3 regions of the Streptomyces nodosus genome follow, and region 2 is predicted to be linked to each of the others. Evidence: riboswitches for the same ligand, from Rfam matches in the RefSeq annotation. Region 2 holds a riboswitch; each other region holds the start of a gene.
The links. Region 2 has a riboswitch for cobalamin ahead of CP978_RS30485 (CbtB domain-containing protein). Riboswitches for the same ligand answer to the same signal wherever they lie in the genome.
Positions count from the first base shown of each region.

Region 1: linked by a shared signal. The riboswitch ahead of thiI (tRNA uracil 4-sulfurtransferase ThiI) and the one ahead of CP978_RS30485 (CbtB domain-containing protein) in region 2 are both predicted to bind cobalamin.
Region 3: linked by a shared signal. The riboswitch ahead of CP978_RS02795 (ABC transporter substrate-binding protein) and the one ahead of CP978_RS30485 (CbtB domain-containing protein) in region 2 are both predicted to bind cobalamin.

Region 1 covers NZ_CP023747.1:7,129,490-7,133,761, reverse strand. Annotated here, with positions in the region: gene aceB (malate synthase A) at 1-1,469, shown strand, start outside; cobalamin riboswitch at 1,603-1,825, shown strand; gene thiI (tRNA uracil 4-sulfurtransferase ThiI) at 2,150-3,424, shown strand; gene CP978_RS31745 (hypothetical protein) at 3,517-3,864, opposite strand; gene CP978_RS31740 (enoyl-CoA hydratase) at 4,085-4,272, opposite strand, start outside.
Region 2 covers NZ_CP023747.1:6,862,375-6,866,646, forward strand. Annotated here, with positions in the region: gene CP978_RS30470 (SpoIIE family protein phosphatase) at 1-286, shown strand, start outside; gene CP978_RS30475 (cysteine hydrolase family protein) at 317-883, opposite strand; gene CP978_RS30480 (LLM class F420-dependent oxidoreductase) at 963-1,853, opposite strand; cobalamin riboswitch at 2,044-2,199, shown strand; gene CP978_RS30485 (CbtB domain-containing protein) at 2,235-2,456, shown strand; gene CP978_RS30490 (CbtA family protein) at 2,476-3,234, shown strand; gene CP978_RS30495 (histidine phosphatase family protein) at 3,354-3,938, opposite strand; gene CP978_RS30500 (short-chain fatty acyl-CoA regulator family protein) at 4,010-4,272, opposite strand, start outside.
Region 3 covers NZ_CP023747.1:544,110-548,381, forward strand. Annotated here, with positions in the region: gene CP978_RS02785 (SDR family NAD(P)-dependent oxidoreductase) at 1-490, opposite strand, end outside; gene CP978_RS02790 (acyltransferase family protein) at 739-2,061, shown strand; cobalamin riboswitch at 2,086-2,291, shown strand; gene CP978_RS02795 (ABC transporter substrate-binding protein) at 2,382-3,383, shown strand; gene CP978_RS02800 (FecCD family ABC transporter permease) at 3,380-4,272, shown strand, end outside.

The sequences.
Region 1 (4,272 bases), 270 kb from region 2:
GCCGCCGGGACCTGCTGAAGGAACGCCTCCGCCAGGTGATGCGCCTGACCAGTGGCACCCCGCTCGACTTCCCGATGGTCACCTCCGCCGTCCGCGCCGACGACTCCTGGCGCGTCGCCCCGCCCGCTCCCGGCCTGCTCGACCGACGCGTGGAGATCACCGGGCCTCCGGAGCGCCGTATGACGGTCAACGCCCTCAATTCCGGGGCCCGGGTGTGGATGGCCGACTTCGAGGACGCAACCGCTCCCACCTGGGAAAACGTCATCGACGGCCAGCTGAACCTGCTGGCCGCCGTCGAGCGGCGGATCGACTTCACCTCCGAGGAGGGCAAGGAGTACCGGCTCGGCGACCGGCCCGTCACCCTCATGGTCCGGCCGCGCGGCTGGCACCTCGAGGAGGAACACCTGGAGCACGAGGGCCGGCCCCTGCCCGCCGCCCTGGTGGACTTCGGCCTGTACTTCTTCCACTGCGCCCAGCGGCAGATCGACGCCGGGTACGGCCCGTACTTCTATCTGCCGAAGCTGGAGAACCGCTACGAGGCCCGGCTGTGGAACGACGTCTTCGTGCTCGCCCAGGAACTGCTCGGCATCCCCCGGGGCACCGTCCGCGCCACCGTCCTCATCGAGACGATCACCGCCGCGTTCGAGATGGAGGAGATCCTCTACGAGCTGCGGGAGCACAGCGCCGGGCTCAACGCGGGCCGCTGGGACTACCTGTTCAGCGTGATCAAGACGTTCGGGCACCGCACCGACTTCCTGCTGCCGGACCGTGCCAAGGTCACCATGACCGCGCCCTTCATGCGGGCGTACACCGAGCTCCTGGTGCGCACCTGCCACCGGCGCGGCGCCCACGCCATCGGGGGCATGGCCGCCCAGGTGCCCAGCAGGGATCGGAGGGCCGACGAGGCGGCGCTCGCCAAGGTACGGCTGGACAAGGAGCGGGAGGCCGAGGACGGCTTCGACGGATCCTGGGTCGCCCATCCGGCACTGGTGCCCGTGTGCCGTGAGGTGTTCGACGGTGTCCTCGGCGACCGGCCGCACCAGATCGACCGGACGCGGGACGACGTCGAGGTGACACCGGCGGAGCTGCTGTCGGTCCGCCGGATCGCCGGACCGCCCACGGCGGAGGGTGTGCGCCTGAACATCGCGGTCGCACTGCGCTACTTCGCCGCCTGGCTGCGCGGGCAGGGCGCCGTCGCCCTCCACGGCCTCATGGAGGACGCGGCCACCGCCGAGATCGCCCGGGTGCAGATCTGGCAGTGGCTGCGGCACCGGGTGATCGACCGGGAGACGGTCCTGCGGCTGCTCGACGAGGAGACCGCGGCCCTGGGCGCCGAGGACCCCTGGGCGCCGGTGGAGGAAGTGCGGTCGCTGTTCGAACGCACCGCGCTCCGCGGCGAGCTGCCCCCGTTCTTCACCCCGGAGGCCTACTCCCGTCACCTCGTGCGGCGCGCGGAGCTCGCGTCATGAGCGGGCGGATCCGGCGGGTCGGTATGATCCGCAGCCAGGACCGGTCCGGCTTCGCGGTCAACGCCCTTCTGCTGCCGCATTTCACGGGTCGACACAACATCTGGGGTGATGTCACCCAACCTCATCTAGATGTAGTGTTGCTCCTGCTGGTGGTTCGCCGGGCACTCAGGTGTCCGGCGAGGCAAGAGGGAACCCGGTGGGAATCCGGGACTGCCCCGCAGCGGTGAGCGGGAACGACCGCCGTCATACGCACTGGGCCCCCTGAGAAGGGCCTGGGAAGCGACGGTCAGTAGGAGTCTCGTACGACACGAGACGGGCCCGCGAGTCCGAAGACCTGCCACCGGCGCGTACACCGAGAAGCGGTGCACGCGCTCCGAGGCTCCGAGGGAGGGCCGCGTGGCAGACGCAGGCCCCGGGTCGGGCGTGACCGTTTCCCGCCACTGCCCCGGCGCCCCGCCGTGCCCGCCGCGACGCTCCTCCCCTCCCGGTCCTCGGAACCGACACGGGAACGAGCGAGAGGAGGCGGCGACCGTTGAGCGGCCTCGTGTATTTCTCCAGTGTCTCGGAGAACACGAACCGCGGACGAGAACCACGACTTCTTCTCCGGCTCCGGCTCGTCCTATGTGATGGGCACGGCGGAGGACACCGCCGACGACGACTGGAACTTCTGAGAGGCTCTCATGTCCGGCAATGCCGGTGTGCCCGCGCCCCGGGCCACCTCCCCCTCCTACGGCCCCTGTGTGCTGCTCAAGCACGGCGAGATCTTCCTCAAGGGCCACAACCGTCACTGCTTCACCGAGCGGCTGCACGACAATCTGCGGGTCGCGCTGCGCGGGATCGGCGGCTCCACCTGGATCAAGACCGCCCAGAACGTCACCGTGCTGGGCGGACAGGTCCCCCAGGAGGCGCTGGTGGAACGGGCGCGCAGGGTGATCGGCTTCAACTCCGTGGAGCCGGCCCAGCGGGTGCCCAGCACCCTGGAGGAGATCACCCGGGCGGCCGTCGAGGCGCTGCGCACGCTGAGCGCCGAGCGGCCGGGGCGCGGTTTCGCGGTCCGGGTGAAGCGGCGGGACAAGCAGTTCCCGCTGACCTCCTCCCGGATGGCGGCGCATCTGGGGGCCCGTGTCCTGGAGGAACTTCCGGGCCTGCATGTCGACCTCACCCGGCCGGACATCACGCTGGCCGTCGAGATCGACCGCAAGGAGACCTATCTCTCCTGGACCCGATACCCCGGTCTGACGGGCCTGCCCGTCGGGTCCAGCGGGCGTGCCCTGGTGCTGCTGTCCGGCGGCTATGACTCCCCGGTGGCCGCCCACCGTGCCATGCGGCGCGGTCTGTCCTGCGAGTTCGTGCACTTCAGCGGGGCTCCTTACACCAACCCGGCGTCGGTCTACAAGGCGTATGCCCTCGCCCGGGAGCTGAACCGCAGCCAGCCGCCCGGCCGGCTGCATGTCATCGCCCTCGGCAAGGCCCAGAAGCAGCTGGCGGTGGCCGGTGCGGGACGCCTCCAGGTCGTCGCCCAGCGGCGGCTGATGGTGCGCACCGCCTCGGCGCTGGCCGCCCGGACGGGGGCGCAGGCCCTGGTCACCGGCGACAGCCTGGGGCAGGTGGCGAGCCAGACGCTGGCCAATCTGGTGGCGGTGGACGAGGCGTCCGCCCTGCCGATCCTGCGTCCGCTGATCGGCTGGGAGAAACAGGAGATCATCGACGAGGCACGGTCCATCGGCACGGCCGAGATCTCGACCCTGCCCGACGAGGACTGCTGCCGGCTCCTCGCCCCGCCCCGCGCCAGCACCCGGGCCGGGCTGCCCCAGCTGCGCGCGGTGGAGAAGCGGCTGGACCTCGACGAGGTGACGGCGGCCCTGCTGGACAACGTCCAGGTGATGCTGCCCGGCGAGGACGCCGACGCCGCCCCCGAGGTCTCCCCCGGCTGCCCCGCGCCGACGCCCGCGTAACCCTCCTCGGCTCCGGCCGGCACCGCCCGCCGGTCCGGCCCGCCCACCAGGCGCCGGGCGGACCGGCGCGTCAGGGGCGCGACCGGTTCTCCTCACCGGGCGGCGTCCCGGTGCCGGCGCAGCAGGGTCGCTATCGCGCAGCGCAGACAGTCGCCTCCCTCGTCGCGGTGCGCCGCCTCGCCCGGGGGAGAGTGTTCCGGGCAGGCGGTCGGCACCGTGCCGTCCTGCTCCCGGCACCGCACCGGATCCCCGACCAGCCGTTCCAGCTCCGTCAAGAACTGTTCGGTCCGCCTCACCTGCTGGGTGAGCACCCTCACTCGGGCGCTCTGCCCGCCGATCTGCCGTCGGCTGGCGACCAGTTGGTCGTACGTCTCCGGGGTGAGGACGACCGCCTCACGGCCGTCGAGGGTGATGCGGTGCGCCTGGACATGTCTGGTCACTGTCTTCCTCCACTGCTCGCCCGGACGGTCCGGGGCGGCTCGGCCGGTCCGCTGTGTCCTGCCCGTTCTCCGGCACATGTCGGTGCCGGAGAACGTCAGAGGGCCCCCGGATGGTTCCGAAGGGCCCTCTGACGTCGGGAAGAAGCCGGTGCGCGGCCGAAAAGGCCCGCCTGGTCGAGGCGGTCGCGGACGTCGGCTCGGACGGGCGCCGCACCGGGGCTCAGCGGTGGCGGAACTCCGGCGGTCGCTTGTCCGCGAAGGCGCCCATGCCCTCCTTCTGGTCCTCGGTCGCGAACACCGCGTGGAACAGGCGCCGTTCGAAGCGGACCCCTTCGGCGAGGGTGGTCTCGAAGGCCCTCCCGACGGCTTCCTTGGCCATCATCGCCACCGGCAGCGACATGCCCGCGA
Region 2 (4,272 bases):
ACTGATCGCCAGCGAACTGGTCGGCAATGTGGTCCGCCACGCCAAGGGCCCGGTGCAGATCCGACTGCTCCGCAGCCGCACCCTCACCTGTGAGGTCTCGGACGGCAGTCTCACCACGCCGCGCATCCGCCGGGCCGGCGAGACCGACGAGGGCGGCCGAGGACTCCAGCTCGTCGCCGCGCTCAGCCAACGCTGGGGCACCCGCCAGATCCCCAACGGCAAGTGCATCTGGACCGAGCAGACGCTGCCCGAGCACCCTGCCGACGGATCCACCGGGGCCGGGTAGTCATCACCGGTCCGCCGTACCCCCGGCCGCTCAGCCCCCGTCGCGCGCCGCGAAGGACACCTCCGCCGTGGTGACGGTCCCCCCGCGGCGCCCCGGTGCGCGCTGCTCCCCCCAGTAGAGATTGGTGTGCGCGATCACCTGCTCCGGTGCGGGCGCACCGTACGCGGTGAGGTCCTCCGTGGTGTGCGCGTCGCCGACCAGAGTGACGTCATAGCCGCGTACGAAAGCCCCATGGAGGGTCGAGCGGATGCAGGCGTCGGTCTGGGCGCCCGTGACGACGAGCCGGCCCACCCCGCGCTCGGCGAGCACCGACCCCAGATCGGTGTCCTCGAAGGAGTCCGTGTAGCGCTTGTGGACGACCGGCTCCTCCGCACGGCGGACCAGCTTCGGCACGAACTGCCAGGACTCGCTGCCCCGTTCCAGCTCGGCGTCGGAGTGCTGCACCCACACCACGGGCACGTCCTGCGCGCGAGCCCGGTCGATCAGGGTGCTGATGTTGGTGACCACACCGTCGAGGTCGTGGCAGTGCTCCACCACCCCGTTCTGGACGTCGATGACGAGCAGCGCGGTGTGCGGCCGGTCGGGCAGGGTCGTCATGGGATCTCCCGTTCTTGTGAGGGAACCTGGGCGGTCGGTTGCCACCGTAGGCCGGGGCACTGACAACGCCGGTCGCCCGTCAGCGCAGCAGCTCCGCCAGACGGCGCCAGGCGGCCCGGGGGAGCGCGTCACGGGGGCCGTCGTCGACCAACTGGAGCGCCACATGGTCCGCGCCCGCCGCATGGAAGGCCTCGATCCGCTCCCGGATCCGCTGCTCGTCGCCCCAGGCGAACAGCGCGTCGATCAACTGGTCGCTGCCCCCGTTCGTGAGGTCGTCCTCGGTGAACCCGAACCGGAGGAACATGTTGGTGTAGTTCGGCAGCGTCAGATAGAGGGCGAGGGCCTGACGGGCCGTCGCCCGTGCCCGCTCCGGGTCCGTGTCCAGGACCACCTTGGCCTCCGGAGCCAGCAGCGGGGCGTCGCCCAGGATCCCCCGGGCCAGGGTGGTGTGCTCTGGCGTCACCAGATACGGGTGCGCACCGGCGGCCCGGTCCCGGGACAGCTCCAGCATCTTCGGGCCGAGCGCCGCCAGGACACGGCTTTCGGCGGGCACCCCGGCGGCGTCGAGCGCGTCGAGGTACTCGACCATGGCCGAGTACGGGCGGCGATAGCGGTCCGTCAGCCGGGCGTGGCTCACACCCAGGCCGAGCAGAAAGCGCCCGGGATGCGACGTCTCCAGCGCGTCGAAGCGTGCCGCGGTCTCGGCCGCCTCGTACTGCCAGATGCTCTGGATGCCGGTCGCCACGACGAGACGTGAGGTCGCCCCGAGGAGCGGAACCGCGTGCTCCACGCCGCTGCTGCCGCCCAGCCAGACCGCCCCGAAGCCGAGTTCCTCCAGTTCGGCGGCGGCCTCGGCCAGTTCGCCGCGCCGGGCGGGGTCCTCCGAGCGCAGTCCCAGACTCCAGATGCCGTACCGCCCCACGCTCGCCTTCAGCCTGTTCCCGCCGCCCGTGCTCGTGCCGTCGCCCATCGGTCCCGATCCCTCCGTGCTCGTCGTCCTGCCGTGCCCCGGATCCACTCGATCACAGCCGACCCCAACGGGCGGGCAGCCCCGCGTATTCCACGCCGGAGGTACTCCGAGTGAGGCATCCCGGCCCGGCGACGACGCCCCCCGGTCACCTGGTGCGAGAAGAAGATCACGGCAGCCGAGGACGGTCTTGGCCATGCACCCGACACGCGGTACCGTCTCCTCGAAATCGACGACGGCGAGACGGAAGCCGGTGAAAGTCCGGCACGGTCGCGCCACTGTGTACGAGCACCCCGTGCGGCGGGGTGGTTCGTGAGTCAGACCCGTGGCCGTCGTCCTGTGCACCACCGAGATGGGACGCGAACTCCCAGAGGAGGTCCTGCCATGGCGCAGACCGTCGCCCAGCCGACAGCCACCACCCCCGTCGTTCCCGCCACGCTGCCGCTGAAGGCGATAGCTCCCTGGGCCGTCTTCTTCGGCATCCTGATGCTGGTCCTGCTGTACTTCGTCGGCGCCGAACAGGGCGCCACCTCCGTGTTCAGCGGCACGGACGTGCACGAATGGGTGCACGACGCCCGCCACCTGCTCGGCTTCCCCTGCCACTGATCCGGAGGACGCCGCGCCCATGAACTCCGCAACGGTAAGAAACCTCCTTGTGCGGGGCATGCTCGCCGGCCTGGCCGCCGGTGTGCTCGCCCTGATCGTCGCCTACTTCCTGGGCGAACCGAGCGTCGACAGTGCCATCGGTTTCGAGGAGGCCCACGCACACGGCCATGAGCACGAGGTCGAGGTCGTCTCCCGCTCCCTGCAGTCCACCGCCGGTCTGGCCACCGGTGTGCTGGTCTACGGGGTCGCCTTCGGCGGCATCGCCGCTCTCGCCTACTGCTTCGCGCTCGGCCGTGTCGGCCGCTTCACCGCGCGGGCGACCGCGCTGCTGCTGTCCGGCTGCGCGCTGCTGGCCGTTTATGTCGTGCCGTTCCTGAAGTACCCGGCCAACCCGCCGTCGGTCGGCGAGCCCGACACCATCGGCAAGCGGACCACCCTGTACTTCCTGATGATGGTGCTCAGCGTGCTGCTCGCGATCGCCGCCACCCTGGTGGGCAAGCAGCTCGCACCCCGGCTGGGCACCTGGTACGCCAGCGTCGCCGCGGCGGCCGGCTTCCTGGTGGTGATCGGTCTGGCGTACGCCTTCCTGCCGACCGTCAACGAGGTGCCGAAGGACTTCCCGGCCGCCCTGCTGTGGCGGTTCCGGCTCTCCGCCCTGGCCACGCAGATCACACTGTGGGGCGCCTTCGGCCTGCTCTTCGGTGAGGCGGCCGAGCGGCTGCTGAACCCCAGGCCGGCGACAGCCGCCGCGGGCCGGGCGGTCGCCGCATCGAGCTGACGCGACCCGAGACACGAGAGGGCCCCGGACGCGGAAGCGCACGGGGCCCTCTTCTGTTGCCCCGGGTGCCGGCGAGCCACGCCCACCGGCCCGCCCGCGACGGCCCGTGCGCCTCCGGGTCAGCGACCGGTCCCCGGCGCGTCCAGGGGGCGGCCGAGCCGCAGATTCCAGCGGCCGACCCGTCCGGTCAGCTCGGTCGCGGTCAGCGGCGGCACATCGAGGCGCCAGAACGCCGGCGTGCCCGCGCCCAGCACATGGACCACCGCGGCCCGCACGACCTCCGGTTCCACCACGGCGAGCGTGTGCCCCTGCGCCGGGGCCGAGGCGTCCAGCCATCGCGCGACCCGGCCACAGATGTCCTGCACCGACTCCCCGCCGTGCGGGGCGGCGGCCGGGTCGGCGAGCCAGCGGGCCACCGCCTCCGGTTCCGCGGCGGCGACCTCGTCCAGGGTCCGGCCCCGCCAGCGGCCGACCTCCAGACCCGTCAGTTCCCGCGCCTCCACGGCGTCCAGGCCGAGGGCCCCCGCCGTCTCCCGGCAGCGCACGGTAGGGGAGACCAGCACCCGGCCGGCCTCGCGCAGGGCGCCCGCCGCCGCACGGGCCCGCGCCGCACCGCCGGCGTCGATCGAGTCCCCGTCGTCGAAGCGGGCCCGCCGCAGCGAGGGGCTCGTGGCGGGCGAGATGAGAGTGACACGGCTGGTCACGCGGTCGTTCCTCCATCGGTCGCGGTCGTTCCTCCGGACGGCGGCCGGTGCCGCCGTCGTCCCCTTCGCGGTCAAGGGCCGTGGGTCTCCACCGGATACGGCACATAGGTACGGCGGTCGGGGTCGATGGAGAGCCGTCCGCCGGCCGGGGGACGGGCTCGCTGGGCACAGTCGCGGCGTTCGCAGATCCGGCAGCCCAGACCGATCGGGGTGGCCGCACGGGGATCGTCCAGCGCGATGCCCTGGGCGTAGACCAGCCGGTGCGCGTGGCGCAGTTCGCAGCCGAGCGCCAGGGCGAACTCGGCACGCGGCGCCTGGTGCCCGAAACCACCCC
Region 3 (4,272 bases), 6.3 Mb from region 2:
CCTTGGAGGCGGCGTAGGCGGCCATGCCGGGGCGGCGGCCGTGATAGCCGATGTTGGACGCGGTGTTGACGATGACGCCGCCGCCGTTGGCCCGCATATGGGCGATCTCCTGCTGCATGCTGTGCAGGACACCGTTCAGATTGACGTCCAGCACGGAGTGCCACACCGCCAGGTCCAGATCGCCGACCGGGGTGGGTTTGCCGAAGACGCCGGCGTTGTTGTGCGCGATATGCAGGCCGCCGTGGCGCTCCACCGTGGTGCGGACCAGACGCTCCATGTCCTCGGGCCGGGTGACGTCGGCGACGACCGCTTCGGCGGTGCCGCCGTCCTCCTCGTCGACGAGTCGCACGGTCTCCTCGATGGACTCGAGCCGGGCGCCGGCGGCGACCACGGTGGCGCCCTCACGGGCGAAAGCCCTGGCGCCGGCCCGGCCGATGCCGGATCCCGCGCCGGTGACGACGACGACCTTGTCCTTGAAACGGGCGGTCATGGGGGAAGCTCCTCGGTACCTGTCGTAGCGGACGGAATTACTTTGTCAGGCGGCCATGGCTCACCGCTTCAGGGTTCGAGGGAGAAAGCGTCGAGCGCCCCCCCGTGGATTCCCGTCGTGGGCAGGGGACTTGGCGTCGTCGGCGAACAGCCGTCGGCCACCCCTCCGGGTGTCGTGGCGGGCACGGATTGGTTGCGGTGCGGAGTTCTCGTCATGCTGCCGCCCGGGTGTGCGGCAGCATGACGAGCATGGGCAGAGACCGTTATGTCGACTTCTTGCGTGCGTGGGCGATCGTCCTGGTGGTGCTCGGCCACTGGCTGATCACCGGCCTGGTCCGGGAGAGCGACGGACGGATCACCGCGCCCGAGTTGTTGGCGACGGTCCCTTGGACGCAGTGGCTGACTCTGGGCTTTCAGATCATGCCGCTGTTCTTCCTGGCCGGCGGTCACGCCGCGGGGGGCTCCTGGTCGCGGGCGCGCGCGGCGGGTGGTTCCGCGGCCGGCTGGGTGGGACGGCGGTCGTTGCGGCTGCTGCTTCCGGCGGGCGCCTACAGCGGTCTTGTGCTGCTCGCCGTCGGGATCTGTGCGGCGGTCGGTGTGGATGCGGGCACGCTTGCGCTCGTGGGCTGGGCGATGGGCATGCAGTTCTGGTTCCTTCCGGTGTACCTGCTGCTCAGTGCCCTGACGCCGCCGCTGTATGCGGCACATCGGCGCTGGGGGCTGCGCGCCGCCGTGGTCATGGGCATGGGGGCCGCGGCCGTCGGGGTGCTGGTGGTGACGGTGCACGCGCCGTTTGCCGGTCTGGTCAACTACGTCCTGGTGTGGGGCGTGGCCTATCAGTTGGGCTTCTGCTGGCGGGACGGTCTGCTGACGCGTCGTCGGCGGGTGCCGGCCGCGATGGCGGTGGGCGGTGGGGCGGCGTTCGCGGCGCTGGTCGGTCTCGGGCCGTTCCCGGTCAGTCTGATCCTTGTGACGGGGCAGACGCCCAGCAACACCGACCCGCCGTCGCTGGCGATGCTGGCGTGGGTGGTGGCCCAGACCGGCGTGTGTCTGCTGGTCGCGCCAGCCGTGCGGAGGCTTCTGGACCGCGCGTGGGTGTGGCGTCTGGTGCGGCCGGTCGGCGGTGCGAGCCTGACGCTGTATCTGTGGCACATGCTGCCGGTGCTGGTCGTGGCCGCCGCGTTCTACCTGACCGACCTCGCGCCCGAGCCCGTCTTCGGGTCCGCCGGGTGGTGGGCGCTGCGGGTGCCGTGGCTGCTGGTGCTCGGGCTTGTGCTCGCCGGTCTCGCGGCGGCGCTGCGACCGCTGGAGCGGAAGCTGGCCACGCTGTACGAACGGACCCGCCCGGATGCCGGTCTGCGCCGCTCCTGGCCGCTGTGGCTCGGCCTCGCCGTGAACGTCGCCGCCCTGTCCCGCTTCGCCGTGCAGGGATTCGCGTACGAGGGTCGCTTCCCGGTGCTGCCCTCGCTGGGTCTCGTCCTGGGAATGGGGCTGTTGCTGCTGCCGGGCCGGAGCCGGACGGTGCCGGAGCGTCCCGTGCGGCGCGAGGCCGACCTGGAGGAGGCCGCCTGATCCGGTGGCCGCAGCACGGGGCTGATAGCGTGTCGCCGCCGTGGTGTACGGGAAACCGGTCGAAAGCCGGTGCGGCCCTCGCCACTGTAGCTGCGGAGTTCCGCGGCCCTCGCCGACCGCTCCACGGAGCGGTCGGGGCCACTGGGTGGATCGGGAACGAGCCGTCCGGGAAGGCCGGCCGTGGAATGTCGATGCAGAAGCCAGGAGACCGGTCACGGCGCGACATGTTCCACGAGGGTTTTGGAGAACACGTGCCCAGCGGTCCCCTGCGTCCGTTTCGATCTCGACGGTCCATACGTCCCACGCGTCCCACGCGTCCGGTGCGTTCGGCGCGCTCCGGTCTCGCCGCCGCGGCGCTCCTGCTCGTCGGTGCGCTCGGCGCCTGCACGGGCGCACCCGCGGCCGACGAGTCCGCCGCCACGTCCGGGAGCGGCCGGCCCGCGCCGGTGAGCGTGAGCAGCTGCGGCGTCACCACGACCGTCGCGGCACCCCCCAACCGGCTGGTCACCCTGAACCAGGGCGCCACCGAAGTGGCCCTGGCACTCGGCCTGGAGTCCCGGATGGCCGGAACGGCCTACCTGGACGACGCTATCCCGGCGAAGTGGAAGGCGGCCTACGACAGCGTCCCGGTGCTGGCCAAGGAGTACCCGAGCAAGGAAAAGCTCCTGGCGGCGCACCCGGACTTCCTCTACGCCTCCTACTCCAGCGCGTTCACCGACAAGGTGGCGGGCACTCAGGCGGAGCTGAGAACCGAGGGCATCGCGTCGTATCTGTCGAGGCTCGGCTGCCCCGGCGGCAAGCAGGCGCCGCCGCCGTCCTTCCAGACGGTGTGGGACGAACTGGCCGACGTCGCCGAGGTCTTCGGTGTCGCGCCGCGTGCGGCCGCCCTCCAGAAGGAGCAGAAGCGGCAGCTCTCCGCGCTCGAGGCCACGGCGGCGGGCAAGGGCCTGAAGGTGTTCTGGTACGACTCGGACACCAAGACCCCCTACGTCGGTGCCGGCCACGGCGGCCCCCAGCTGCTGCTCGACGCCGTAGGCGCCCGCAACGTCTTCGGCGCGCTGCCCGGTGGCTGGCAGCACGCGAGCTGGGAGAAGGTGATCGCCGCGGACCCGGACGTCATCGTGCTCGCGGACGCCGACCGGGACACCGCACAGTCCAAGATCGACTATCTGGAGCACGATCCTGTGCTGAGCAAGCTCACGGCTGTCCGGCACCATGCCTTCGTGGTCGTGCCGTTCTCCGAGACGACACCCGGTGTACTGCTCGCCGACGGCGCCGCCCGGCTCTCGGCCGGTCTCAGCAAGGTGCACCCGCGTTCATGACCGCGGCCGACCGCATCGCCGCACGGCCGGCAGGCCCGAGTCGTGCGGCGGTGGCCCTGGCCGTCGCTGCGGTCCTGCTGCCGGCCGTCGCCCTGGCCGGCCTCGCCGTGGGATCCGTCCATGAGCCGCCGGGCGTGGTGGCCGACGTAGTCCTGCGCCGGCTCGGCCTCGGCAGCGCCCCGGTCACGCTGCTGGACGACCAGATCGTCTGGCAGCTGCGGCTGCCCCGGGTCCTGGGGGCCGCGGCGACGGGCGCGGGCCTCGCGATGTGCGGCGCGGTGCTGCAGACCCTGACGGGGAACGATCTGGCAGACCCCTATCTGCTCGGAATCTCCGACGGGGCGGCCGTCGGCGCGGTCACCGTGATCGTCCTCGGCGTCGGAGCCACCGGCGCCGCGGCCACCGGCGCGCTCTCGGCGGCCGCCTTCGTGGGCGCCCTGCTCGCGGTGGTCGTCGTGCTGACCCTGGCCGGTGCGCGCACCTGGTCCCTGCCGGCCGCTCGGACCGTGCTGGCCGGTATCGCGGTGGGGCAGATGTGCGCCGCGTACACCTCGTTCGTGGTGCTGGTCCTCGGCGACCGCGATGCCGCGCGGGGCGTCATGGAGTGGACGCTGGGCTCGGTGGCCGGCGTGCGGTGGCACACGGCGCTCTTCCTGACCGCGGTGGCCGTCCTCGGCACGCTGGTCATGGTCACGGCCGCCCGGGACCTGGACGCGTTCGCGTTCGGTGAGACCGCGGCCCGCTCCTTCGGCGTCCCTGTCGAACGTGTCCGCTGGGCCCTGATCGCCACGGCCGCGCTGGTGACCGCGTGTCTGGTCGCCCACACCGGGGTCATCGGATTCGTCGGCCTGGTCGTACCGCATGTCGTCCGCCTGGTCTGCGGCCCGCG